2 regions of the Dissulfuribacter thermophilus genome follow, and region 2 is predicted to be linked to the other one. Evidence: riboswitches for the same ligand, from Rfam matches in the RefSeq annotation. Region 2 holds a riboswitch; the other holds the start of a gene.
The links. Region 2 has a riboswitch for thiamine pyrophosphate ahead of thiC (phosphomethylpyrimidine synthase ThiC). Riboswitches for the same ligand answer to the same signal wherever they lie in the genome.
Positions count from the first base shown of each region.

Region 1: linked by a shared signal. The riboswitch ahead of thiF (sulfur carrier protein ThiS adenylyltransferase ThiF) and the one ahead of thiC (phosphomethylpyrimidine synthase ThiC) in region 2 are both predicted to bind thiamine pyrophosphate.

Region 1 is NZ_MAGO01000006.1:92,122-101,634, forward strand. Features, by position in the region: gene metW (methionine biosynthesis protein MetW) at 1-374, shown strand, start outside; gene epsC (serine O-acetyltransferase EpsC) at 390-1,391, shown strand; gene cysK (cysteine synthase A) at 1,388-2,317, shown strand; TPP riboswitch at 2,390-2,505, shown strand; gene thiF (sulfur carrier protein ThiS adenylyltransferase ThiF) at 2,611-3,414, shown strand; gene thiS (sulfur carrier protein ThiS) at 3,439-3,639, shown strand; gene DBT_RS06440 (thiazole synthase) at 3,643-4,431, shown strand; gene thiH (2-iminoacetate synthase ThiH) at 4,458-5,573, shown strand; gene thiE (thiamine phosphate synthase) at 5,579-6,226, shown strand; gene DBT_RS06455 (UvrD-helicase domain-containing protein) at 7,151-9,513, shown strand, end outside.
Region 2 is NZ_MAGO01000008.1:85,710-95,222, reverse strand. Features, by position in the region: gene murJ (murein biosynthesis integral membrane protein MurJ) at 266-1,927, opposite strand; gene cysS (cysteine--tRNA ligase) at 1,906-4,266, opposite strand; gene DBT_RS08160 (sulfide-dependent adenosine diphosphate thiazole synthase) at 4,513-5,286, opposite strand; gene thiC (phosphomethylpyrimidine synthase ThiC) at 5,309-6,607, opposite strand; TPP riboswitch at 6,663-6,779, opposite strand; gene DBT_RS08150 (MOSC domain-containing protein) at 7,049-7,480, shown strand; gene DBT_RS08145 (rhomboid family intramembrane serine protease) at 7,644-8,567, shown strand; gene DBT_RS08140 (4Fe-4S dicluster domain-containing protein) at 8,611-9,369, opposite strand; gene DBT_RS08135 (molybdopterin-containing oxidoreductase family protein) at 9,382-9,513, opposite strand, start outside.

The DNA.
Region 1 (9,513 bases), on a different contig from region 2:
ATGCTTTTGATTATGTCATCTTGAGCCAGACCCTTCAGCAGGTCTACAGGCCAATGGAACTCATAAAGGAACTCCTTCGCATTGGTAAACACGTGATTGTGAGCTTCCCAAATTTTAGCCACTGGTCCATAAGGATGCAGGTACTTTTTACAGGCTATGCCCCAAAAAATAAGCTCCTACCCTATGATTGGTTTGATACCCCCAATATTAGAGTGATTACCATCAAGGACTTTAGAAAGTTCGTAAAAGATGTGGGCTTTAGGGTCATTAAAGAGGCAGCCATAAATACTCACCACGAAGAGAGATATGGGAAAATAATCAACTTCCTACCTAACCTAAGGGCGACATACGGTATTTTTATGATTGGGAAGTAAAAAGGAGCAGATGCAATGAGAGATGAAGATCGCGCAATTGAGGATCAATCCCTTAGTAGTGGCAAAGAGGCAGTGAACTGCTATGGAAGGCTTTCTGGGATAGTTAAAGACCTTGTGTCATCATGGGATAATACGCATCCATGGAAACACGGTGGCGCCATCCCTATGCCATCGCAAGAGGCGGTGATAAGGATCATACACAGGGGAAGGCGCATCCTTTTTCCAGGGTATTTCACCCAGGCAAATATTAATGTGGAAAACCTCGAATACTATATTGGGCAAGAGACTTGTCAGCTTTTTGAAGAACTTTCAGAACAGATCGATCTTGCGTTCAAATACCAGGCGCTCTCTCTTGGTGCTGGCGTAAGTTCTTCCATACCTGATAGCCGGGAGCTAACCCTACGATTTCTAGAGAAACTCCCCTCCATAAAGGCAGTGCTCATGACCGATGTGGAAGCTGCAATGATGGGAGATCCTGCGGCAAAGAGTGAGAGTGAAGTCATCTTTAGCTATCCAGGGTTTATGGCAATCAGCATTTACAGGATGGCTCACATACTCTATCAGCTTAAAGTGCCTTTTATCCCCCGCATCATGACAGAGCATGCCCATAGTCTCACAGGAATAGACATCCACCCAGGGGCCACTATAGGAGAGAGTTTCTTTATAGATCACGGTACAGGAGTGGTGATAGGTGAGACAACATGGATTGGAAAAAGGGTCAGGATCTATCAAGGCGTAACTCTTGGGGCTCTATCTCTTCCAAAAGAGGCAGTTCCAGAGTTGAGATATAAAAAAAGGCACCCCACTGTAGAGGACGATGTTATCATATATTCAAATACAACAATCCTGGGAGGGGACACAGTCATCGGTGCACGCTCTGTGATAGGTGGAAATATTTGGATCACTGAAAGCGTGCCTCCTGACACAAGGGTGCTATTGAAGCGGCCAGAACTCATATACATGGGAAAAGGCAGCAAAGGGGCAAAAAACAAAAAAGATGCGGAGATGATAAAATGACTATACAAATACCATATGTTACTGAAACTATTGGAAAAACTCCACTAGTGAAGCTGAGGCGTTTGGCTGATGGAATGGTTGAATGCCATTTATTTGCAAAGCTTGAATCGTTCAATCCAGCATCCAGTGTTAAGGACAGGATTGGGCTCGCCATGATAAGAGCTGCTGAGGAACAGGGGCTCATTGGCCCAGGGGCAACCATTGTGGAGTCAACCAGTGGTAACACAGGGATTGCCCTTGCCTGGGTCTGTGCTGCCAGAGGATACAGGCTCATCTTGACCATGCCTGAGACCATGAGTTTGGAGCGCCGCGCCATGCTAAAACACATAGGAGCAGAGCTCGTACTCACGCCAGGAGAATTGGGCATGAAAGGGGCTATCAATAAGGCAAAGGAACTTGCAGAGGAAATAAAAGGCGCCTATATGCCTGATCAATTTTCAAATCCTGCGAATCCAGAGATTCACAGAAGGACAACGGCAGAGGAGATATGGCGAGATACCCAGGGTAAAATTGATATCTTTGTTGCTGGAGTAGGCACTGGAGGCACCATCACAGGGGTATCAGAGGTATTGAAGGCCAGAAGGCCATCCATAAAGGTGGTGGCAGTTGAGCCCAAAGAGTCCCCTGTTCTTTCAGGTGGTAAGCCTGGGCCACACAAGATTCAGGGCATAGGTGCAGGGTTCGTTCCACCTATATTGAATACATCCATAATTGACGAAGTCTTTTGTGTTAGCAGTGATGAAGCCATTCATACAGCACGGATGCTTGCCCGAAAGGAGGGTATACCCTGTGGCATATCGTCAGGGGCCGCATGTTATGCAGCGCTTCAAGTTGCAAAGCGGCCTGAGAATGCAGGAAAAGTAATAGTATTTATCCTGCCGGACACAGGAGAACGGTATCTTAGTACGGATTTGTTTGAAAAATAGTAGAAGATAGGACCCAGGATGCCTGATCTTCCTGCTTGACTTGTACCCCACTATGGGGTTAACTCAACTATGATGGCGCCCTAGGGGAGTGTTACGACACTGAGAGCCCTGGCCCCTTACATGAGGCTAGGGGACCCTTTGAACCTGATCCGGGTAATGCCGGCGTAGGGAAGTGGCGCGACTCACCGAAAGTCTTTTGACTTTTGGGAAGGCCGCGCTCAAAGCGGCCTTTTTTGATGGTAGCACTCCTCCTTTGCCCGCCAAATTTTATGTTATTTATGAGCAATTTAAAGATGAAGATCTTCCTAAACGAAAGGCCCCTTGAAGTCGATGAAGGGACAAGCCTCTATAGGCTAAGGGACAGGTTTGATCCCTCAGCCGATGTCTTAATAGTAGACGGTTATCCCGTTACAGATGACGTGATCTTAAAAGAGGGAAACCGTGTGGTTCTCATTAAGAAAGGACGAATGCCATCTAAAGAGGAATTTCATGCCCTCTTGACTGCAAGACACACCCCTGGTGTCCATGAAAAGGTAAAGCGTGCTACAGTTGGAATTGCAGGTCTTGGTGGCCTTGGCTCAATGGTGGCAGTGGCCCTTGCAAGGACTGGTGTTGGACGACTCATCCTTGTGGATTATGACGTTGTGGAGCCTTCGAACCTAAACAGGCAGTATTATTTTATTGATCAGATTGGAATGCCAAAGACCGAGGCATTGACTGAGACCATAAAAAGGATAAATCCCGTCATTGACATAGAGGCGCACAATATAAAGATTAATAAAGAAAATGTTTCCACTCTTTTTGATGGGGTGGATGTCATGGTTGAGGCCCTTGATAGGGCAGAGGAAAAGGCCATGCTCACAGAGTGCTTTTTGAAGATGTTTCCGGGGATTCCATTGGTGGCTGCTTCCGGGCTTGCTGGTTACGGACCGGCAAATCAGATAGTTACAAAGGCCGTGATGAAAGGGCTATATGTGTGTGGAGATTTTGAGAGTGAGGCAATGCCCAGCCAAGGGCTCATGGCACCACGAGTAGGCGTGTGCGCCCATCATCAGGCAAATGCAGTGCTCAGGCTCCTCTTGGGACAGGAACCTTAGGGGCTTCTTTTAAAGGGAAAAGCCATGAAGGTCAAGATAAACGGAAAAGAACAAGAAATCGCAGAAATAAGTACAGTAAAGGATCTCTTGGATCAACTTGGGTTAGATTGCTCAAGGGTTGCAGTGGAACTCAATTACAAGATCCTAGAGAGAGATAAGTTTGAATCCACAGAGCTCTCTGAGGGTGATGTGGTAGAAATAGTAAGATTCGTGGGCGGGGGCTAAAAAATGGCAAATAAAACACAAGAAGATTATTTGGTAATAAATGGCAGGCGCTTTAGGTCCCGCCTCATGGTGGGGACAGGCAAGTTTTCATCTCCTCAAGTGATGATGGAGGCAATAGAGGCCTCTGGGGCTGAAATCGTTACAGTTGCTCTAAGGCGCGTGGAACTGAACAATCCCGAGGACGACCTTTTGAAATACATCGATACTGAAAAGTACCTACTTTTACCCAACACAAGTGGTGCCAGAGACGCCCAAGAGGCAGTGAGGCTTGCTAGACTTACACGGGCCGCAGGATGTGAGCCCTGGGTTAAGCTAGAGGTCACTCCTGATCCCTATTATCTGCTTCCAGACCCTGTTGAGACCTTGAAGGCAGCGGAAATACTGGTAAAAGACGGGTTCACTGTTCTTCCCTACATAAATGCAGATCCAGTGCTTGCAAAGAGGCTCCAGGATATAGGCACAGCTACTGTCATGCCCCTTGGTGCCCCAATTGGGACCAACAGGGGCATCAGGACCAAGGAACAGATAGAGATCATTATTGAGCAGGCAACAGTGCCAGTAGTGGTGGATGCAGGCCTTGGTGCGCCGTCTCATGCAGCTGAGGCCATGGAGATGGGGGCTGATGCCGTGCTTGTAAATACTGCCCTTGCAGTAACTCCAAACCCAAAACTCATGGCAGGGGCATTTAAAAAGGCGGTTGAGGCTGGAAGAGAGGCCTTTTTAGCTGGTATTCCAGAAAAAAGCCTAAAAGCCCAGGCCTCGAGTCCACTCACTGGCTTTTTAAGGGAATGATCTAAGTTTATTATTGAGGGAATGATGTGAGTTTCTTAGAAGTTATAAAAGAGTTTCATCCAAAGGATGTGGCGCAGGCCATTGAGGCCAAGGGTCCCGAGGATGTGGAGCATGCCCTTGGGGCAAAGAGGCTTAGCCTAGACGATTTTATGGCGCTTCTTTCCCCTTGTGCTGAGGCATATTTGGAAGAGATGGCCCAAAAGGCCCATGCGATTACTGTAAAGAGGTTTGGAAAGACCATATTGCTCTATGCTCCACTTTATATCTCAAATGAATGCTCTAACTCATGTAGTTACTGCGGTTTTAACGTCACAAACAAGATCCCAAGAAAGACCCTTACTCTAGATGAGATAGAAGAAGAGGCAAAGGTCTTACACAATCAGGGCTTTAGGCACGTACTTTTACTTACAGGAGAGGCGCCCAGCCGGTGTGGACTCGACTATATTGAGGCTGCCATTAGGCGCATAAGGCCACTTTTTAGCTCAATTGCAGTGGAGATATACCCCCTTGATGAGGCTGGATACAGGCGGCTAATCAATGCAGGGGTAGACGGGCTCACAGTGTACCAAGAGACCTATGACAAAGATCTCTATTTGAACCTTCATCCAAGGGGCAAGAAAAGGGACTATGTGTGGCGGCTCCTCACCCCGGAAAGAGGGGGAAGGGCAGGTATGAGGCGAATAGGTATAGGTGCGCTCTTGGGGCTCAGTGATTTTCGAGTTGATGGTTTTTACACAGGGCTTCATGCAATGTATCTTCAAAAACACTTTTGGCGCACCCAGGTCACTGTGTCTTTTCCCAGGATAAGACCAGCAGAAGGTGGTTTTAGGCCACTAAGCCCGGTTACGGACAAGAATCTCGTGCAACTCATATGTGCCATGCGCCTTTTGATACACGATGCAGGCCTTGTGCTATCTACGCGTGAGAGCGCAGAGCTTAGAAACAACCTTCTGCCACTGGGCATTACACAGATGAGTGCTGGGTCATGCACTGCCCCAGGAGGCTATTCTCATAAGGCAGATACAGCTGGCCAGTTTGAGATCCACGACACCCGAACTCCTGAGGATGTGTTCTCCTACATTCGTTCAAGGGGCTATGACCCTGTTTGGAAAGACTGGGATACGGCCTTTTTGAGCAAGTAATAGATATGGGTCTACAAAACGATTTTCTCTCCAGTCTCTCTGTCTACCTCATTACCAATAGATATGCCTTACCGCCTGGAAAGGACCTTATAGACACCTTAGAAGAGGCTCTAAAGGGAGGGGTAAGGGCCGTTCAACTTAGGGAAAAAGATCTCTCTTCCAAGGAGCTTTTTGAACTTGCAAGGCGAGTGAGGGATCTTACTGCCCACTACAAGGCCCTTTTGTTCATAAACGACAGGGTGGATGTTGCCATGGCGGTTGGAGCAGATGGAGTTCATCTTGGAGGCCATTCCATGCCTGTTGGAGTAGTGAGGGAGATGGTCGGAAGAGATCTGCTCATCGGAGCATCTACCCACTCTATTGACGAATTGGACGTTGCAAGGGCGGGTGGAGCCGACTTTGTAACATTTGGTCCAGTGTACTTTACTCCATCTAAGGCCCCATATGGCGACCCAGTTGGTGTTGAGGCCTTGAGGGAGGCCTGCAACCACGCAGAGGGTTTTCCAGTCCTGGCCCTTGGGGGAATAGTTCAAGACAGAGTTAAAGAGGTGATTTCGGCTGGAGCAAAGGGGGTAGGGGTGATTTCTGCCATCATCTCTGCTGCCAATCCCAGGAGTGCTGCAGAGTCATTTTTAAAGAGAATCTATGGTTGAATAACAGGACGTTTAGGTACCATTGGACCAGTGGACGGGCTGTGGGACCCCTGTGGGACAAGGCCTCACTAGACGGACATGCTCCGCTTGGCCGACCCTAATTTTTTTAGTTTTGAGTTTTGAGTGTTGAGTTTTGAGTTGAAGGAAGAAAAACGTGGTAAAGGTCGGCCTACAGGGCGGTTCCTTAAGGACTTTACCAACGACTTTGACGGAGTCCTGTTTTTGCCTTCTTTTTGCCGTGCAGTATTTAGGTTCTACGATTACCCTCAAAGATTTTCCTGGTCATCCTAAAACTACAGTGTAGACCTTAGAACATAGAACTTTAACTTTCATGACGAACAAAAAGGAAGTGGGGACAAACTGGCTAATTTCATGAGTAAGGATAGCGGTTTTGGGTACGAGTTTTGATGCAGGCAAAGGCGGGGGCGCATCCAATAAGGAACGATTTGGTCGAGCTCCGAAGCGCGGAGCAAAACAGGCCCGAGGCCCGAAAGGGCCTGACATTTACCCAGCCCTGACACCATTGGTTTCTGTATTTCTCCCTATTCAATAGCAATGCCCCCAAATTAAAGTTTTGAGTGTTGAGTTTTGAGTTTTAAGTTGAAGGAATAGGGCTATTAAACGTTGCTTCCTCTAACTCAAAACTCATAACTCAAAACTCAACACTTTTAAATGGATGCCAGCTAGTCCGGCCAAGCGGAGCGCTGAGGAAAAAGTGAGACCATGTTCCGTTTGGAGCGCCCCCGCCATCCCCATCCCATCTCATTCGTTCTTGTAACGATACAGGAGGAAGGGTGCCAAAGCTATTATACCGCTTTGTTAAAATTGCTGTTTTTTATATGAAATATAAAGAGGAACAAAAGAGGGTGGCAGATTAGTTCGAGAAGAGGTAAATAGGGACAAGGAGAAGGTATTACACATCACATGAAAGTCCAAGGTCCGGAACTCATCAGGATTAAGGCCTCTGCAGGGGCAGGAAAGACCTACGCCCTTAGTATACGTTTTTTGAGTCTTTTAAAAAAGATTCCTCCCAGTTCTAAGGGGCTTAGGTCTTTGATTGCCATAACCTTTACGAATAAAGCTGCCATAGAGATGAGGCAGCGTATATTAAACCACTTAAAAGCCATTGCCCTTAAGTCTGGGGGCTGGCGAGAAATTTCAAGAAAGACGGGTCTTACTCCCGAAGAGGCTGGAAAATGGATTGAGGTCATCTTGTCGAACTATTCAGACTTTCATATTCGTACTGTAGACAGTCTCCTTTTTTCAATCCTTAAAGGATTTTCTTTTGAATTTTCCATAAGGCCCGATTTTAACGTCGTTTTTAATATTGATGATATACTTGACGATGTTTTTGATATCATTTTATCTGGCGTTCAACACGATAAAAAGGAACTCATTGATAGAGCCCTTTCCACCTATTTTGACATTGACACCCAGGGGGGATTTTATCCTGAAAACGGCTTAAAAAAACGTTTAAAAGCCCTTTATTCGAAAGTAACTGAAGACATCGCCCAAAGAGAGATCGATGCTAAAAAGATACGAATTTCAAAAGAAAAGTCTGAGAGGGCATACAAGGAGTTTTTGGAGATCTTAAGCCAAATAGATGATGGGGCTGTTAAACGCAACCTTATTAGAGGACTTACACCCAATTTGGAAGCAGACAAGCTCCTCGACAGGGCCATATTTAAAAAGGATGTTGATGATCTATTTAAAAAGAATGCATCTGTGTCATCAGATGAGAAGGCTCATCTTGAAAGGGCGTTACAGTCCGTAAAGAAAAATCTGAGAGATTACGAGAGGATCTGTGAGGAGATTCCGTATTCAAGGGTTGGAGGCTATGTGCCGCTTCTTCATGAAATGCGAAGGTGCTGTGAGAATTTGTCTTTAAGGGAAGGGCTCATCCTTGGCTCAGATCACTGGACAGCCCTTATCCTAAAAGCCCTTCAAGAGGATGGCTTTGTCCCCCTTGTCTTTGAACATTTTGGAGGTCTATTTTCCCACTTTCTCTTTGATGAATTCCAGGACACCTCGCGCCAGCAATGGGAAGCCCTTTACCCCATATTCGAAGAGGCCCTCTCCCAGGGAGGCAGCCTATTTGTTGTGGGAGATGTAAAGCAGGCCATCTATCACTGGAGGGGAGGGGACATGGAACTTTTTGACGAGGTCCTTCAAAGGGACCGCTATTTCCCTTTCATCGATGTAATGAAAGATGAAATTCTTGGTAAAAACTATAGGGCCCATCCAGCCCTTGTGGACTTTGTAAACAGATTATTTGCTCCTCTAAAGGATCTTTCCACAGTAAAAAGCTGTATCGCAGACGAACTATTGGGAAAAAACACACCGGTAGTGGTTAAAAATGACCTCGCTGAAAAGATACTCAAGGCATATGATTCCCACGAACAGGAGGCTTCAGCAAAACGCCCTTTTAAAAGGAGGCCTAAGGTAAGCATTTTTGAGGTCTCAGGCTCAAAAAAGGAGATACGTTCTGGCATAAAGAATAGACTAATTCAAAAGGTGAGGGAAGAGTGGGAAAGTAGGCCCAGAGAAGATGGGGACTGTGCTTCACCCATAGCCTGTCTGGTGAGATCCCATAAGGATGCAGAAGAGGTTTCATCCTGGCTAATCTCAGAGGGTATACCCGTCATAACAGAGAATGCCTTAAAATTAAGCTCTTCTCTTTTGGTAAAAGGGATCATATGCCTCATGAAGCTCATAAATGATCCAGCAGACAATATTGCTCTCTATGGCCTTTTGGCGTCCAAGATTCTAAATTTCGGCCCTCAAAGTGAGGAAGAGCTGTCAAAGGCATGGTTAAGGGGAGAACACCATAAATGGACTCAGAAAGTAAATGAGATTATTCAGTCCTTAAAAGGGGCACTTATTAGGCGTACGCCATATGAGCTTTTACAGCAGATTATCGAAGTCACGGGTCTTTCAGATCGGATCAAAGATCATTTCCCTGACCAGTCAGTCTTTCTGGAAAGGCTCCTTGAAGTGACACATAATTTTGAAACAAAAGAAGGTGCCAGTCTACAAAAGTATCTTGATTTTTGGGATAAAGGTGGGCTGGAAGAGCGAGTAGGACTCCCTGAAAATATTGATGCTGTAAGGGTTATGACTATACACAAGGCGAAAGGCCTTGAATTCCCTGTGGTCTTCATACCGTTTACGGACTGGCAGATAAAAGACAGAACCCCAGTGGATGTCTATAATAACAGCCTTGTGTACCTGGGAGGAAAGCTAAACAATGAACTCCTGAGGGTGCGTGGACAAATATGGGCTATGGA
Region 2 (9,513 bases):
AAAATTGGCAATCCACAATGTTGACTGATGCGTTAAAAATTCTAACAGGTTTGAATGGACTTAAAAAGTTAAATTTTACCCTATAGCCCTAAAATTCTTCCGGTTAGTTAATAGGTAGAAGGTAGAAGCAAGCCTTGCCTGTACAAAAGCCAGAGGATAGAGGCTGAAGCTATTATAAAAAGTTCGAGGTTCAAAGTTTTCTTCCTTCAACTCAACACTCAAAACTCAACACTCAAAACTTTTAAAACTGCTCAACACTTTTATACTAAAAGAGTCGTGCCGTAAGCATTCTTATAGAGCGAATACGCAATAGGTATGCCGATATGAAGTAGATGAATGCTCCTACAATTATAACAGCCAGAATCTCAAGTGCGTAGACTAGGGTTCCATTGTCTGGATCTATGAAAAAGGATAGCCTGCTTACTGCAAATCCCATGAGTAAGGAGGCAAAGAGTATTTTAAAACCCTCTACAAACAAGTTTCTCAAGGGAAAACCACCAATTTTCCTATAGAGTATTACTGTGAGAAAAGCGAAGTTCACTATCATTGTAATGGAGGTGGACAAGGCAATGGCCCTGTGCTGCATGGAACTCAAAGTTGCAAGGATTATAATGACATTTAATACGACTGCCATGAAACTCCCAGTGACAGGCCATTTTGTATCATTTAGTGCGTAAAAGGCTGGTACTACGATCTTTACTGAGGAGTAGGCAAAAAGGCCGATTGCATAAAGTCTCAGGGCCTGGACAGTCATTAATGTGTCAAAAGGGCGAAACTGTCCTCGTTCAAATATGAGCCTGACTATGGGTTCCCCCAGTACCCACAATCCAATAGAGGCAGGGATGGTAAGGGCCATTGAAAGTGTGAGTGATGAAACAAGTATGTCACCAAGGACCTTTAGATCCGTTCTGGCAGCCCCTTTTGCAAACCTTGGCATGGCAGCAATGGAAACGGCTACGCCGAATACACCAATGGGAAACAGAATAAGCCTGAAGGCGTAGTTGAGCCAGGCTACGCTTCCCTCTGCGCATCGTGATGCAAAGTTTGTGTTTATGAAGATGTTCAATTGGGTTGCAGACAGTCCTATTATGGCTGGAATCATCAACTTGAGAATCTTTTTTACCCCAGGGTGGAAAAGTACTGGCCTGAGTATGGAGATTGAGGAGTCTTTAAGAGATGGACGAAAAATTTTCACTAGAGGCGGTAGCTGAATTGCCATCTGGGCAATTCCGCCTATGAGTGTGCCTATGGCCATTCCAATGATTCCGTCTATTCCATGCCTGGGCAGATAAATAGCAAGGCCTCCTCCCACTAGTATGGAGGACAGATTGAACATGGCTGAGGCAAAGGCAGGGAGAAAAAAGTAAGACCTGGCGTTTAATATCCCCATGAAGACCGATGCAGTAGAGATGGCCAAGAGAAAGGGGAACATTATCTGTGTCATGACAGTGGTAAGTTCGACCTTGCCAGCTATTTGCTGAAATTCAGGTGCCATGAGGAGCACGAGCTCTTTTGAGAACAATATGCCCAAAAGTACAATTGTAGACACGATGACTGTGAGGACAGTGAGGACACTTGTGACGAGATGGAGGGTTTCTGCCTTGCTCCTCTTTTCATCGAATTCAGTAAAGACTGTGACAAATGCTGAGCTGAGTGCTCCCTCTGCAAAGAGATCCCTCAAGAGATTGGGTATTCGAAATGCCACAACAAAGGCATCCATCTGGGTCCCAGCACCAAACAGTCCGGCAAGGACCTGTTCTCTGACGAGTCCTAGGATGCGGGAGAAAAAAACAGCGCAGCTTACCTTACTAGCAGAACGGGCTAAGCTTGATTCCTTTTTTCCCTCTGCGTGTGGGCGCTTACAAGTCGCCCGTTCTCCTTTTTGGTCAAGGGAGCAGTTTCCTTTTAGTCTGTGACCATCCTCCACCTTACACCATGTGGGGTATCTAGAATCTCTATGCCCATCTGAGCAAGTTCATCTCGAATAGCATCTGCCTTGATCCAATCATTTTTTGAACGAGCTTGTTCTCTCATCTGGATGAGCTCTCGGACCTTGATGACATCGTCGTGGTCTGGAAATTTCAGATTCAGTATCGATAGGACTGAATCGAATTCTTTTAGTACTGATAAAAGCCGTTCGAGGCATGGTGTAGAAATCTCACCCTTTAAGATTATTGGATTAAAGTATCTTGCAAGTTGGAAAATGGACCCAATGGCCTTTGGGGTGTTGAGATCGTCGTTTATGCCTTCCCAGAAGGTATGCTCATATTTTTTGATTATTTCAATGAAATTATTTTCCTGTTCTGATGCAGGAATCTGCTCATTATCCTCGAGTTTTCTTTCCATGGTTAGGGAAATCAGGTCTCCAGTGAAGTTATCCAGTCTCTTCAATGCACGTATTGCCTCTTCAAGGTATGAAAATGAGAACTGGATGGGGCTTTTATAGTATGAACGTAAGAGGAAAAACCTTACCTGCCTTCCTGTATAACCCTTTTTTATGAGATCTTTTAGGGTCACGACATTTCCAGCAGACCTCGACATCTTTTTGCCATCGACGAATACGAGTTCACTGTGTAACCAAGTCTTCGCAAGAGACGTCCCATTTAGCGCCTTTGAGATGGCAATTTCATTTTCATGATGGGGGAACATGAGATCTGTACCGCTTGTGTGGATGTCGAAGAATTCCCCTAGATATTTCATGCTCATGGCCACGCACTCAATGTGCCAGCCAGGTCTTATTTTCCCCCACGGGCTTTCAAAGCCAATGCCCGCCTTTAGCTCCTGGAGGCTAATCCGCTTGAGAAGTGTAAAGTCCAAAGGACTGTCCTTATCATATTCGTCAAGGTCAACTGTTCTGCCCACAATTACCTTGTCTGTGTCTATATGGGTAAGGGCACCGTAACTAGGGAGTTTGGATATATCAAAATATACTGAACTGTGTTTTTCATAGGCCATGCCAGAGTCTATGAGACGCTTAGAGATATCAATCATTTCATTTATGTGTTCGCTGGCTTTAGGCAAATGTGTTGGGATTTTTATATTTAATGTCTTGGCATCTTCAAGAAAGCTTTTGATGTATTTTTCTGTAAAATCTTTTAAGTTTTGTCCAGACTTTAGGGCCCCATTAACGGTTTTATCGTCTATATCAGTAATATTCATTACATGGGTCACCTTATAGCCAATATGCTCCAGGACCCTTCTCAACAGATCAGCCACTACCATGCGCCTGCAAAGTCCAAGATGTGCGTGTTCATAGGCCGTTGGGCCACATGAATAAATACCCACTTTCCCCTTGGAGATTGGCTCAAATGGCTCTTTTTTGCGTGTTAGAGAATTGTAAAAACGTAGTACCCCAGACTTTTCCGTCTCAAATTCTCCAGGAACCTGGAACAATGAGGTACTGAGATACCTTTCTCCACCATCTGGGAATATGACAACAATTGTGCCACTTTTCATCTCGGAAGCCTCTTTGAGAGCCAGGCTGAGGGCGGCTCCGGAACTCATGCCTACAAATATTCCCTCAACCCGTGCGAGCTCGCGAGCGAGTTCAAAGGCCTCGTCATCATTTACAGTCCTTATGCGGTCTGCGATGCTCTTGTCATAAATTCCCGGTTTATATGATTCCTTCATATTCTTCAGGCCCTGGATGCGGTGGCCATAATTGGGTTCACCACCAACGATCCTGACCTTTGGATTTAGCTCTCGCATCCTTTTGGCTATGCCCATCAATGTTCCAGTTGTCCCCATGGTGGCACATATGCAATCTACTTTTCCCTGGGTCTGCTCCCATATCTCCATTGCAGTACCGTAGTAATGGGCCTTCCAGTTGTCGGGATTGTTGAATTGATCTGTGCAGAAATATTTTTCTGGCTCTTTGCGATAGAGTTCGTACACGGCCTCTATGGCACCATCAGTGCTGAGCCTCGCAGGTGTGAGCATTATCTCTGCGCCAAATGCCTGCATGATCTTTCGACGCTCAATACTTGCTGCCTCGCTCATGGCAATAAGGCATCTGTAGCCCTTAACAGCACACACCATGGCAAGGCCTATGCCAGTATTGCCGCTACTTGCCTCAAGGACTATTTTGTCTTTTGTGAGTTCCCCTCTTTTTTCGGCCCTTTCTATCATGGAAAGGGCGACCCTGTCCTTTACTGAGCCGCCAGGATTGAATCCTTCAAGTTTGGCGAGAATCTGGACGTTTTTATAAGGGTTAAGCTTCCGGATTGGAATGAGCGGGGTATTCCCAATTAGGTCTAGTACTGTCATAGTCCTATTTTTACTCAGTCCTCGTATTTCATTTTATTATAATCTGTTGCCTGGCCATTAATAGCCAAAAGCTGCGATAGCACCTCTCATATGCCTTCACAGTTTTTTTTAAAGCAAGGCGAAAGGTACTGCGAGATCGTTATCTCCTGTGCTGCAAGTCCTAGGCACTGCAGCACAGGAAGTGCCCCTCTATAAAGGGGTGCCTTCTTGCATCTTCGGCAAACTTTCGAGCTGCCTAATCTGGGTTTATGCCTTGAGGGCCTCTTCTAATAGTCCGGCAAGTTTTTTGCCTGACATGAGCATTCCACCGAAGATCGGGCCCATTCTATATCCACCGTATACAGCGGCAGTTGCCATTCCGCATACGTACAGTCCAGGATATACCTCCTTGGTATTGGTGACAACAGCCTTTTCAGCAGTTTCTGCAAAAAGGCTTCTTTCTCCCAGGGGCTTTCCAGTAGGAGTATTTAGCGTCACGTCGTTTTTTTGGCTAAGGGTCTTTACTACCTCGTGTTCGTGACCCGTTGCATCTACAACGGCCTTTGCCTCTATTGTAAGTGGATCTATTGGGAACTGATTCATCTTGGCAAAAGTATTGTTGATGACTACACCCTGTACACGTCCTTCTCTCACCAATAGATCTTCGACTGCAATGAGATTGAAAATATGCACACCGCGTTTTCCTGCCTCTAGTATCAGACCAGAGGCAAAGTTTATTGCGTCAACGGCATATAAATCGTCAGAGTACTTTTCATAGGGTATATTGAATTCTTCTACTATGTCTAGGGCTTCTTTTTGTATTATCACATACTTAAAGCCCATTCCACCACCCCAGATTCCACCACCTGGGGCAAGACGCTTTTCGAATATTGTAATTGTGTATCCCTTTTGGGCCAAAATACTACCAGCTACAAGACCGGATGGTCCAGCTCCTACAATCACTACATCACTGCACAGGCATTTATTCAATTCCTCTATATGCTTATCAATTATTGCCTTAGTGATGTCTATCTCTCTCATGGTGTTTAAATTCCTCTTGGTTTTATTTTTTGACTAGATCTGCGTTGATCTCTTCTACGTCCTTGAGCACTAAAAATACGCAGTATTCCCCGCACATTGTGCAGGCACCTTCACCAGACCTTTCTTTTCGTATACGCCTGGCCTTCTCAGGATCAATAGAAAGTGCAATTTGCCTGTCCCAATCCAGGTCTCTCCTGGCAATAGACAATTCTTCATCCCACTTGATGGCAGATTCCAGGCCCTTGGTTATATCTGCTGCATGTGCAGCGATTCTTGAAGCAATGACTCCGTCGAACACATCTTGTTCAGACGGAAGTCCAAGGTGCTCGGAAGGGGTCACATAACATATGAAATCTGCTCCAGACATCCCTGCTACAGCTGCCCCAATTGCTGATGTGATGTGGTCGTAGCCAGGGGCAATATCTGTTACCAATGGTCCTAAGAGGTAAAGAGGTGCATTGTTTGTAAGGGCCTTTATCCTCTTTACTGACTCGGCTACGAGATGAAGTGGTACATGACCAGGCCCTTCAATCATGGTCATCACGCCTCTTTCAAAGGCCCTTTTTTGGAGTTCGCCCAATATTTCTTGCTCACCAACTTCAAAAAAGTCCGATGCATCATTTATGGCCCCTGGTCTCATTCCATCGCCGAGGCTGAGTACACAGTCATATTTTTCTGCGATATCAAGGAGTCTATCATAGTATTCATAAAGTGGGTTTTCATTTCCAGTATGTTTGATATAGGCAGCGGTAATGGCACCACCTCTTGAGACAATGCCTGCTAAGCGTGGTTTTTCACTGAGCTTTTCCACAAGCCTTTTGGTAACTCCACAGTGAACAGTGACAAAATCAACTCCGTCTTTCATCTGGTCTTCGATTACAGTGAAGAACTCGTCGGCATCAAGCCTTACAGTGGCCCCGCGCTTGGTCCGGGCTAGGGTAGCTTCCTCATAAATTGGTACAGTACCCACGGGAACTGGAGAAGAGGCCAATATCTTTTTCCTGATTTCTTTGATGTTTTCTGCAAGGGACAAGTCCATTACTGCATCTGCCTTGGCCTTGAGTGCTGCTTTGAGTTTCCTGAGCTCTGTTTCCAGATTGGATGTTAGGGTACTTGCTCCAATGTTCGCATTGACTTTGGTTTTGACCCCCTTGCCAACTACCATAGGACCACGGTTTGTTCTGTGGCCCAGGACTACTGCCTCCCCCTTGAGGATGTTATCTACCAGATTGTTGAGGGAAATTTCTTCCTTTTCTGCTAGTTGATTAAGCCATTCTGGAATTATTCCTTGTCTAAGCTCTTGTAATAAAGTTTTGTTCATAACGCCTCCAACAAATAAAAAAGCCGTCCAGCATAAGGACGGCTTTACTTTTTCTAGTTAGTAAAACTCGTTTCCCTACGCTGGTATTACCCAGTTCAGGTGTTAGGAGTCGAAGGCGGGATTGATAAGCCTTCCTCTCAGCCCGTTACCCCGGGCTCCCCCAACGAGCTATTTATTAAGTGTCTAACAAACAAGCATCATTATGTCAATAACATTCTTAAAGCCCAGTGAAGATGGCATGTTGAAATAGAATCAATCTTGATTCACTATAGACACAATGGGGATTTATAATGTATATTGATATATTGAAAATCGAATTTATGATTTTTTAAAAATGTTAAACGTGTAATTGCTGAGTTCGTCAAATATAGAAGAGGGCAGAGGAAATTTTTTCTGGTATATGTCAGCCAGGATTTAGGATAAACAACTTAGGAGGTAAATATGAAAAAGGTCGTATCCCTGGCCATAAGTAAGGAAAAGGGGGTACAGAAGCTCCCAGTTGAAGAAGTCAGGCTAATCGAGGATTTTGGAGTAGAGGGAGATGCCCATGGCGGACCGTGGCATAGGCAGGTTAGTTTCCTGGCCTCTGAAAGAATAGAGGCACAAAAAGAAAAGGGGCTCGATGTAGGGTTTGGAGCCTATGCGGAAAACATAGCAACCGTTGGTATAGATTGGCCCAAAGTTCCTGTTGGAACAAAGCTTAAGATAGGAAAAGAGGCCCTTTTGGAGATCACCCAAATTGGCAAAAAGTGTCATACAAAGTGTGCTATATATAAGATGGCCGGAGACTGTATTATGCCTAGAGAAGGCGTATTTGCCCGGGTCCTCAAAGGAGGTACTGTTAGGGTAGGGGATGAAATAGAATTTCTGTAAGCGTTTACGAGGACACTCATTTCCCTTTGTTATTGGGTGCGGGAGGCATGGGCCTCTCAGCACCCTTTGTCCCTTGCTTCCATGGTTCCTACAAGCTCTTACAAGGAGCTCTATCGAGAATTTATACCATGTCTTTGGCCTTAAATGGCTTACGAAGCTTTTGATGAATGTTATAAGGGCTCAAGATCCTGAGACTGCAAGTATTTGGTCATTAGTCCTTCATTCCAGAGGGATTGGACATACCATACGGTTCCAAAATGACTATATTGAGATTGTCGTTGAAGAGGATCGTTATCGTGAGGCACTCCTAGAGATAGAGGCCTTTGAAAGGGAAAATTACCTATGGCCAAAGAGGCCCAAAACTACGTATGAACTCAAGAGGGTCGAGGGAATAGTATTTGTATGTATTGTCGTTTCTTCAATACTTTCCCTATTTGTATCAGATGCATTGAGGCCAACGCTTTTTAACATAGGGGCAAATCAGAGGGACGCAGTCCTACATGGCCAATGGTGGCGTCCAGTCACTGCCCTGACCCTACACGTTGATCCAGTACATCTGCTTTCAAATATGTCTTTGGGTACAATTTTTTTGATCCTTTTGGCCAATATGGTGGGGCCACCACTGGCATGGACCCTGGTAGTTTCTTCTGGGGTGCTTGGCAATTTCATTTCAATAATCTTGAACCATAATGTTGGGAGTTCTGTAGGGGCATCCACCGCGGTTTTTGGGGCATTGGGGTCGATCTCAGGTTTCTTATTCATAAGGGCCATAAGAGAAAAATACTCGTTTCGAAGACCTTTTATTTATTTGGGGGCTGGGGTGGCGCTCCTTTCTTTTTTGGGAGTGGGTGATGAGACCACTGACCGAATGGCGCATCTCACTGGCTTTTTTGTTGGGATATTATTGGGTGGACTAATCGGTGTCAATCCGGAATCGCTGGTGGGGTTCAGTAAGCGACGGGAATTTTTGATATATAGTATGCTGATATTTATAGTGATTGTCTCATGGGTAACTGCAATCAATGCTTCGGGTAAGTGGCATGTAATAGTTGATTCTGCAAGGTATTTAATGTCTAGCCTATGGTGATAGACAAAAAAAGGGGGCCGCAATTTGCGACCCCCAGAAATTCCTAACCCTTTGGGTTAAATAACGGATTTTTTATTGCTGCCCTTAATATCGTCCGCCTCTTGAAATCCGGACCATTCTTCACTTCTTCCCATGTCCGTGTTTGGGGAGCGTAGTTTTTCAACAGTGCGTAAATGTCTTTTTCCTTGCCTTTCCAATAGACATTTGGCCCTATTTTTACAACCTTGGATTCAAGCCTTTTTGCACCGGCTTTTACCAGCTTTGAGACCTCAGAGTTTGGATCAGAAAGGTCGCCAAAGATTCTGGCATCGGCTATACAGGTCTTTACGCACGCTGGCTTTTCCCCTAAGGCAATACGTTCAAAGCAAAATGTACACTTGTCAGCCTTGGGATCATCTAGGGTCTCATTCAGATATCTTGCCCCATATGGACATGCATCTACACATGAGCCGCAACCAAGGCAACGCTCTTTGTCTATAAGGACAATCCCTGTAAATGGCTCTTTAAAGGTTGCCTTGATCGTCATCTTTTTGGTCTTACCGTCTTTGAAGGATTTGAATTCCCTCTCTTCCGGATCGGCCGGACAAACGCTTACGCACACGGGATTGTCACAATGATTACACAATCCTGGATAGAAGGTATATGAAAGCCCGTAGGGGGTCTTTTCAGGTCCTATGCGTTTAACCCAATTTCTGCGATATCCCTCTTCTGTAGGGACCTTCCACTCTGCACGACATGCCACTGCGCAGGCATGACATCCAACACATCTGTCAAGATCGATTACCATTGCATATTGGCTCATAGTCACCTCCCATTATGCCCTTTTTGCCTGGAAGCGCGGGATCTCATTAGGCACAGGCCTAATCTCAGGAATAGCAAGGGATTTGTTGCCCTTTATGATTTTAACGAAATTGGTTCTCTTGCTTGTGCTTCCCATAAAAGGATC